One region of the Streptomyces sp. NPDC059452 genome, then DNA from elsewhere that is predicted to be linked to it. Evidence: riboswitches for the same ligand, from Rfam matches in the RefSeq annotation. Region 1 holds a riboswitch; the other holds the start of a gene.
What was found. A riboswitch is a leader RNA that binds a small molecule or an ion and turns the genes downstream of it on or off. The one in region 1 is predicted to bind S-adenosylmethionine.

Region 1 (3,396 bases):
TGCTCGTCCGGCGTACCGGCCCCGAAGCTGACCCGGATGGCGTTGAGGGACCTCTCGCCCGGCTCGGCCTCGGGGGCGCCGCACTCGCCCGGGTCCTGCGGGTCACTGCCCAGGAGGGTGCGCACCAGCGGGTGGGCGCAGAAGAGGCCGTCGCGGACGCCGATGCCGTACTCGGCGGAGAGGGCGGCGGCGAAGTGCGAGCTGTTCCAGCCGCGCACCACGAAGGAGATGACCCCGACCCGGGGCGCGTCGTCGCCGAAGAGCGAGAGCACCTGGACCTCGGGGACCTCGGCGAGCCCCGCGCGGACCCGGGCCACCAGCTCCTGCTCCCGGGCCACCAGGGAGTCGAACCCCGCCTCGGTGAGGGCCTTGCAGGCGGAGGCGATGGAGTAGACGCCGATCACGTTGGGCGAACCGGCCTCGTGGCGGGCGGCCGTGGTGTGCCAGTCCACGTCCACTCCGCCGTCGGCGCGCCGGGCGACCTTGCGGGAGGCGCCGCCGCCGGCGAGGTACGGCTCGGCCGCCCGGAGCCAGTCGGCGCGGCCCGCGAGGACCCCGGAGCCGAAGGGCGCGTACAGCTTGTGGCCGGAGAACGCGACCCAGTCCACGTCGAGTTCGGCGATGTCGACGGGGTGGTGCGGGGCCAACTGGGCGGCGTCGAGGACGATCCGGGCGCCGTGCGCGTGGGCGGCGGCGGCCAGCTCCCCGACCGGCCAGAGCTCGCCGGTCACATTGGAAGCGCCGGTCACGCAGACCAGGGCGGGGCCGTACGGGTCGCGGTCGGCGAGCGCGCGCTCCAGGGTCTCCACCGCCTGGCCCGGGGTGCGGGGCGCGTTGAGGTAGGTGACCCGGGCGTCGCGCCAGGGCAGCAGGGAGGCGTGGTGCTCGGTCTCGTACACGAACACCTGGCAGTCGGCGGGAAGCGCGGCGGCCAGCAGGTTGAGGGAGTCGGTCGTCGAGCGGGTGAAGACGACCTGGTCGTCGGCGCGGCAGCCGAGGAACTCCGCGACCGTACGGCGGCTGTTCTCGAAGAGGTCGGTGGAGAGCTGCGAGAGGTATCCGGCCCCGCGGTGGACGCTGCCGTAGTACGGGGCGTACGCGGCGACATCGTCCCAGACCCGCTGGAGGGCCGGGGCGCTGGCGGCGTAGTCGAGTGCGGCGTAGGTGACTTCACCGCCGGTGACGAGCGGAACGGTGACATCCTGCCCCAGAACGGGCAGCGGGGCACAAACCGACGGGTCGATGGCAGCGGTGGAGACAGACATGGCGAACTCCCGTAACAGGCAGGCGAAATCAACGCGCCTGCGGATACGCGGCGGCGCGGAGAAGGAAAGGAAAAGAGGGTGCGCGGAAGAAGGGCGATCAGCCCAGGGCACACAGAAGCCCTGGGACACGCCCTAGCGCATTCGCTTGCTCACAAGAGGCTCCCTAGGGACCAGGACCCCGGGGGCTGGCATCCACTGGATGCCGAGGGGCCCGCGCTTGCCGCAGACCTCGCTGCCTACGGCCTGGTCTTCACCCGGGGCACCCCGCCACGGACGGAGGGTTGCCGGACAGCGGGCCGGGGCCGTAGTCGCTGTCACTCATGACCTGCGCAGCATCTTGCCATATGTACGGGCACGCGCAAGGGCGCAGTCCGGATCCCGGACTGCGCCCTTGCGCGATTTCAGGCGTTGCTGGCCGCCACCCAGCGCTCCAGGGCGCGCTTGGCGGCCCCGGAGTCGATGGCCTCGGCCGCGACGAGGATCTTCGCCGCGATCTGCTCGGTGAGCGTGCCGGGCCCCGGGTCGAGCGCGACCAGCGCCGCCGCCGAGTTGAGCAGCACCGCCTCGCGTACCGCACCGGTCTCGCCGTCCAGCAGGCGACGGGCGACATCGGCGTTGTACGAGGCGTCGGCGCCGCGCAGCGCCTCGACGGGGACGATCGGCAGCCCGACGTCACGCGGGTCGAAGGGCTCCTCGCGGACCGCGCCGTCCCGGACCACCCAGACCCGGGAGGTGGCGGTGGTGGTCAGCTCGTCGAGCCCGTCGTCCCCGCGGAAGACCAGCGCCGAGTTGCCCCGCTCGGCGAGGACGCCCGCGACGATGGGCGCCATCCGGGCGTCGGCCACCCCGACGGCCTGGGCACGCACCTGGGCCGGGTTGGTGAGGGGGCCCAGGATGTTGAACGTGGTCTGCGCGCCGAGCTCCCTGCGGGCCTTGGCGGCGTACCGCAGGGCGGGGTGGAACTTCACGGCGAAACAGAAGGTGATACCCGCCGCCTCGGCGACCTCGACCACCTGCTGCGGGGTCAGCTCCAGGTTGACGCCGAGCTTCTCCAGTACGTCGGAGGAGCCGCTCGCCGAGGAGGCGGCCCGGTTGCCGTGCTTGACCACCTTGGCGCCGGTCCCGGCGATGACGATGGCCGACATGGTCGAGATGTTGACCGTCTTGGCGAGGTCGCCGCCGGTACCGACGATGTCGACCGTACGGCCCGGTACGTGGATGGTGTTGGCGTGCGCGTACATCGCGCGCACCAGCCCGGTGACCTCCTCGACGGTCTCGCCCTTGGCCCGCAGCGCGACCGCGAAGCCGGCGATCTGCGCGTCGGTCGCCTCACCGCTCATGATGCGGTCCATCGCCCAGGCGGTGTCCGCCACGGACAGGTTCTCGCCGCGCAGCAGGGGGTTCAGCAGGCCGGGCCAGGAACGGTCCGCCACGCTGTCGCCGCCGCTCGGGGTCACAACGTTCATGGTCCGCTCCAGGGGGTCCACAGCCGGTAAGAGTCCGGCTCCACCCTATCCAGCCGCCGGGACCGCGAAGAGCCCCGTCCATCGAATGGACGGGGCTCCCGCGGTGGCGATCAGTTCAGGCGATCAGTGGTGGCCGTGGCCCTCGGTGATCTCCTTGTACTCCTCGGCGGTGGGCTTGGCGATCTGGTTGTTCTCGCCGAAGTAGCCCTTGCTGAGCTTGGCCCGCACCTTCTGGACCGGGGAGATCTTGCGCTTGACGCCGTTCTCGTCGACCTCGGGGCCGAGTTCGACCGGCTTGTACTGGTCGTGCGCGGTGAGCGTGTGCAGCTGCTCCCGGGAGAGCGGCTCGTGGATCTCCACGAACTCACCGTGCGGCAGGCGCTTGATGATGCCGGTCTCACGACCGTGCAGCACCTTCTCCTTGTCCCGGCGCTGGAGGCCGAGGCAGATCCGCTTGGTGACGATGAACGCGATGACCGGTCCGGCGAAGAAGAAGATCCGGACGAACCAGGTGATGGCGTTGATCGACAGGTCGAAGTGCGTGGCCCACAGGTCGTTTCCACCGCCGACGAGGCCGATGAAGTACGCCGTGATCCAGGCGACGCCGAGGCCCGTACGGGTCGGGGCGTTGCGCGGGCGGTCCAGGATGTGGTGCTCGCGCTTGT
Region 2 (3,396 bases), on a different contig from region 1:
CGCCGCACCGCCTCGCGGTCGCCGTCGCCGAGGGCCGCGCAGACCCAGAGCTTGTCGTCGACGGCGCTCAGCCCGGAGACGAGCCCGCCCCCGCCGCGCTTGGCGTCGAGCGTGCCGTCCTCGCCGAGCGTGTACGTGATCGGGCCGCGGTTGGACGCGACGAGGACCTGGGCAGTCGAGGAGGGTGCGTGCTCGGAGACCATGTAGCGGAACCTAGCCCGTAAGGGAAGCCGCCAAACGCGCGTCCGGAGGACGGGCCACCACTTTCACGCCGCGTGCCGCTGCGCGTACTCCTCGATCTCCCGCATCGGTGGCCGCTCCTCCGTGTCCACCGCATGGGTGCGCGGTACGAACCCCTCCGCGCCCCGCTCGAACTGCGTCAGCGCGGGCCGCACCAGATGGCCCCGGGAGAGCCGCAGCTGGGCCGTGCGGTAGATCGCCGCCGCCATCCGGCCCAGCGCCTGCCCGTCCTGGTGGCGGTGGCGCCGCACCCCCACGTCGACCTGGCCCAGCGCGTCCAGGCCCACGGTGTGCAGCGCGTCGACCAGGAGCCCCAGCTCCACTCCGTAACCGACCGGGAAGGGCAGCCGCTCCAGCAGGGAGCGCCGCACCGCGTACTCGCCGCCCAGCGGCTGCACGAAACCGGCCAGCTGCGGCCAGTGCAGATTGAGCAGCGGGCGGGCCACCAGCTCCGTGACGCGGCCGCCCTGACCTGCGGTGTCGCCGAGCGGACGGTCGTACATCGCCTTGACGAACTGCACGCCGGGGTCGGTGAGCAGCGGGCCGACCGTCCCCGAGACGAAGTCCGCGGAGAAGTCCTTGAGGTCGGCGTCGACGAAGCAGACGATCTCCCCGCTGGTCACCAGGAGCGACCGCCACAGCACCTCGCCCTTGCCGGGCAGCGCCGGGATCCGGGGCAGGATCGCGTCCCGGTGGACCACCCGGGCGCCCGCCTCCCGCGCGACGGCGGCGGTGGCGTCGGTGGAGCCGGAGTCGATCACGACGAGCTCGTCGACCAGCCGGACCTTCTCCATCAGCTCCCGCCGGATCGTCGCCACGATCGCCCCGACCGTGGCCTCCTCGTTCAGCGCGGGCAGCACCACACTCACCGACGTGCGGTGCGGTTCGGCGTTCCGGGCGTCGGTGAGCCGGGGCAGCGGGCGGTCGGCGGACGACCAGGAACGCCTGGTCAGCCAGCGTTCCACCTCTTCGAGCACGGTCGGCACCCCTCGTATGTGATCCATCTCGCCGTTCGGACGACTATCTCAACCGTCCGCTCCTTCGGTTACAGTCTTGAACAACGCGGATGACCGTCGCATGTCGGGGTACGTCCGCACACAAACGCCTGGATCGAAGATCCAGTGCCACAGAGCTCATCCAGAGGGACTGAGGGAACGGCCCGTTGAAGTCCCGGCAACCCTCCTACCGACCGCGAGGTCACGGTGGGGAAGGTGCCAATTCCGTCTTGTGGCGAAATGCGCCGCAAGGAAGATGAGGAGAAAGGGCCTCCGCCATCATGGCTGTTCAGACCATCGCAGGTAATGCCACCACCGCCTCCGTGGACCTCGGTCCCGCCGCGGCGCTTTCCTGCCGCGAGTGCGGCGAGCGTTTCGAACTCGGCCCCCTTTTCGCCTGTGCGTCCTGTTTCGGGCCACTGGAAGTGGCGTACGACCTGCCCACCGGCTCCCCCGAAGAGCTGCGCAAGCGCATCGAGGCCGGTCCGGACAACATCTGGCGCTATGCCCCGCTGCTGCCGGTCCCCGCCGATGTCGCGGAGAAGCCCAACCTGAACCCCGGCTTCACCAAGCTGGTCAAGGCCGACAACCTCGCCCGTGAGCTGGGCGTCACCGGCGGTCTGTACGTCAAGGACGACTCCGGCAATCCGACGCACTCCTTCAAGGACCGCGTCGTCGCGATCGCCGTCGAGGCCGCCCGCGCCTTCGGCTTCACCACCCTCTCCTGCTCCTCCACGGGCAACCTGGCCGGTGCCGTCGGCGCCGCCGCCGCCCGCGCCGGACTGCGCTCCTGCGTCTTCATCCCGCACGACCTGGAGCAGGGCAAGGTCGTCATGGCCGCGGTGTACGGCGGTGAACTGGTCGGCATCGAGGGCAACTACGACGACGTCAACCGCTTCTGCTCCGAGCTCATCGGCGACCCGCTCGGCGAGGGCTGGGGCTTCGTCAACGTCAACCTGCGCCCGTACTACGGCGAGGGCTCCAAGACCCTGGCGTACGAGATCTGCGAGCAGCTCGGCTGGCGGCTGCCCGACCAGATCGTCATCCCGATCGCGTCCGGCTCCCAGCTGACGAAGATCGACAAGGGGTTCCAGGAGCTGATCAGGCTCGGCCTGGTCGAGGAGAAGCCGTACAAGATCTTCGGTGCCCAGGCCGAGGGCTGCTCCCCGGTCTCCGCCGCCTTCAAGGCCGGGCACGACGTCGTACGCCCCCAGAAGCCGAACACCATCGCCAAGTCCCTGGCCATCGGCAACCCGGCGGACGGCCCGTACGTCCTCGACATCGCCCGCCGCACGGGCGGCGCGGTGGAGGACGTCACCGACGAGCAGGTCGTCGACGCGATCAAGCTGCTGGCCCGCACCGAGGGCATCTTCGGCGAGACGGCGGGCGGGGTGACCGTCGGCGTGACCAAGAAGCTGATCGAGGCCGGCGTGATCGACCCGGCGCTGACCACCGTCGTCCTGAACACCGGTGACGGGCTCAAGACGCTCGACGCGGTCTCCGCGACCTCCCAGGCGACGGCCACCATCAAGCCGAGCCTGGACGCGTTCCGCGCCGCGGGCCTCGCCTCCGCCTGACCATCCCGACCGCAGCAGCCAGAAAGGCGTCCGCCATGAGCGTCAAGGTCCGCATCCCCACCATCCTCCGCACGTACACGGGCGGCCAGGCCGAGGTCCCGGCGGAGGGCACCAAGCTCTCCGAGGTCATCGAGTCCCTGGAGAAGGACCACCCGGGCATCGCCGCCCGCGTCCTGGACGACCAGGGCAAGCTGCGCCGCTTCGTGAACGTGTACGTCAACGACGACGACGTGCGCTTCGAGGGCGGCCTCGACGCGGCCACGCCGGACGGCTCCGGTATCTCGATCATCCCGGCCGTGGCCGGCGGCTGCTGACTCCGCCTCACCCCGTTTGCCCCCTCCGCCCCACAGAGCGGAGGGGGCAATTCTGCATGGTTGAGCACGGTACAGTTGGGGAAACCCCCTTCGCTGCGCGTGCCGCCCGCATATGAGAATGCGCCCGGCCCCGATAAGAAGTAGCCAAAGTGCGTGAACCCCTTGAGGCATAAGTGGCCTTTGCCGGGCCCGACTTGCCCGTAAATCTCAGCAATCCCGCATATTCGGGTGTTCAGCCATGCCCGGAATTCTCGTCCGATTGACCTGTTG

Region 2: another riboswitch for S-adenosylmethionine. It lies ahead of thrC (threonine synthase); the one in region 1 lies ahead of ACFW9Z_RS29925 (aminotransferase class V-fold PLP-dependent enzyme).

What each region holds. Positions count from the first base shown of each region.
Region 1 covers NZ_JBHYVE010000029.1:29,259-32,654, reverse strand. The annotation lists gene ACFW9Z_RS29925 (aminotransferase class V-fold PLP-dependent enzyme) at 1-1,265, opposite strand, end outside; SAM riboswitch class IV at 1,474-1,591, opposite strand; gene trpD (anthranilate phosphoribosyltransferase) at 1,667-2,731, opposite strand; gene ACFW9Z_RS29915 (cytochrome bc complex cytochrome b subunit) at 2,855-3,396, opposite strand, start outside.
Region 2 covers NZ_JBHYVE010000019.1:9,305-12,700, reverse strand. The annotation lists gene ACFW9Z_RS23750 (trehalose-6-phosphate synthase) at 1-203, opposite strand, end outside; gene ACFW9Z_RS23745 (glucosyl-3-phosphoglycerate synthase) at 267-1,217, opposite strand; SAM riboswitch class I at 1,371-1,498, shown strand; gene thrC (threonine synthase) at 1,517-2,812, shown strand; gene ACFW9Z_RS23735 (MoaD/ThiS family protein) at 2,848-3,126, shown strand.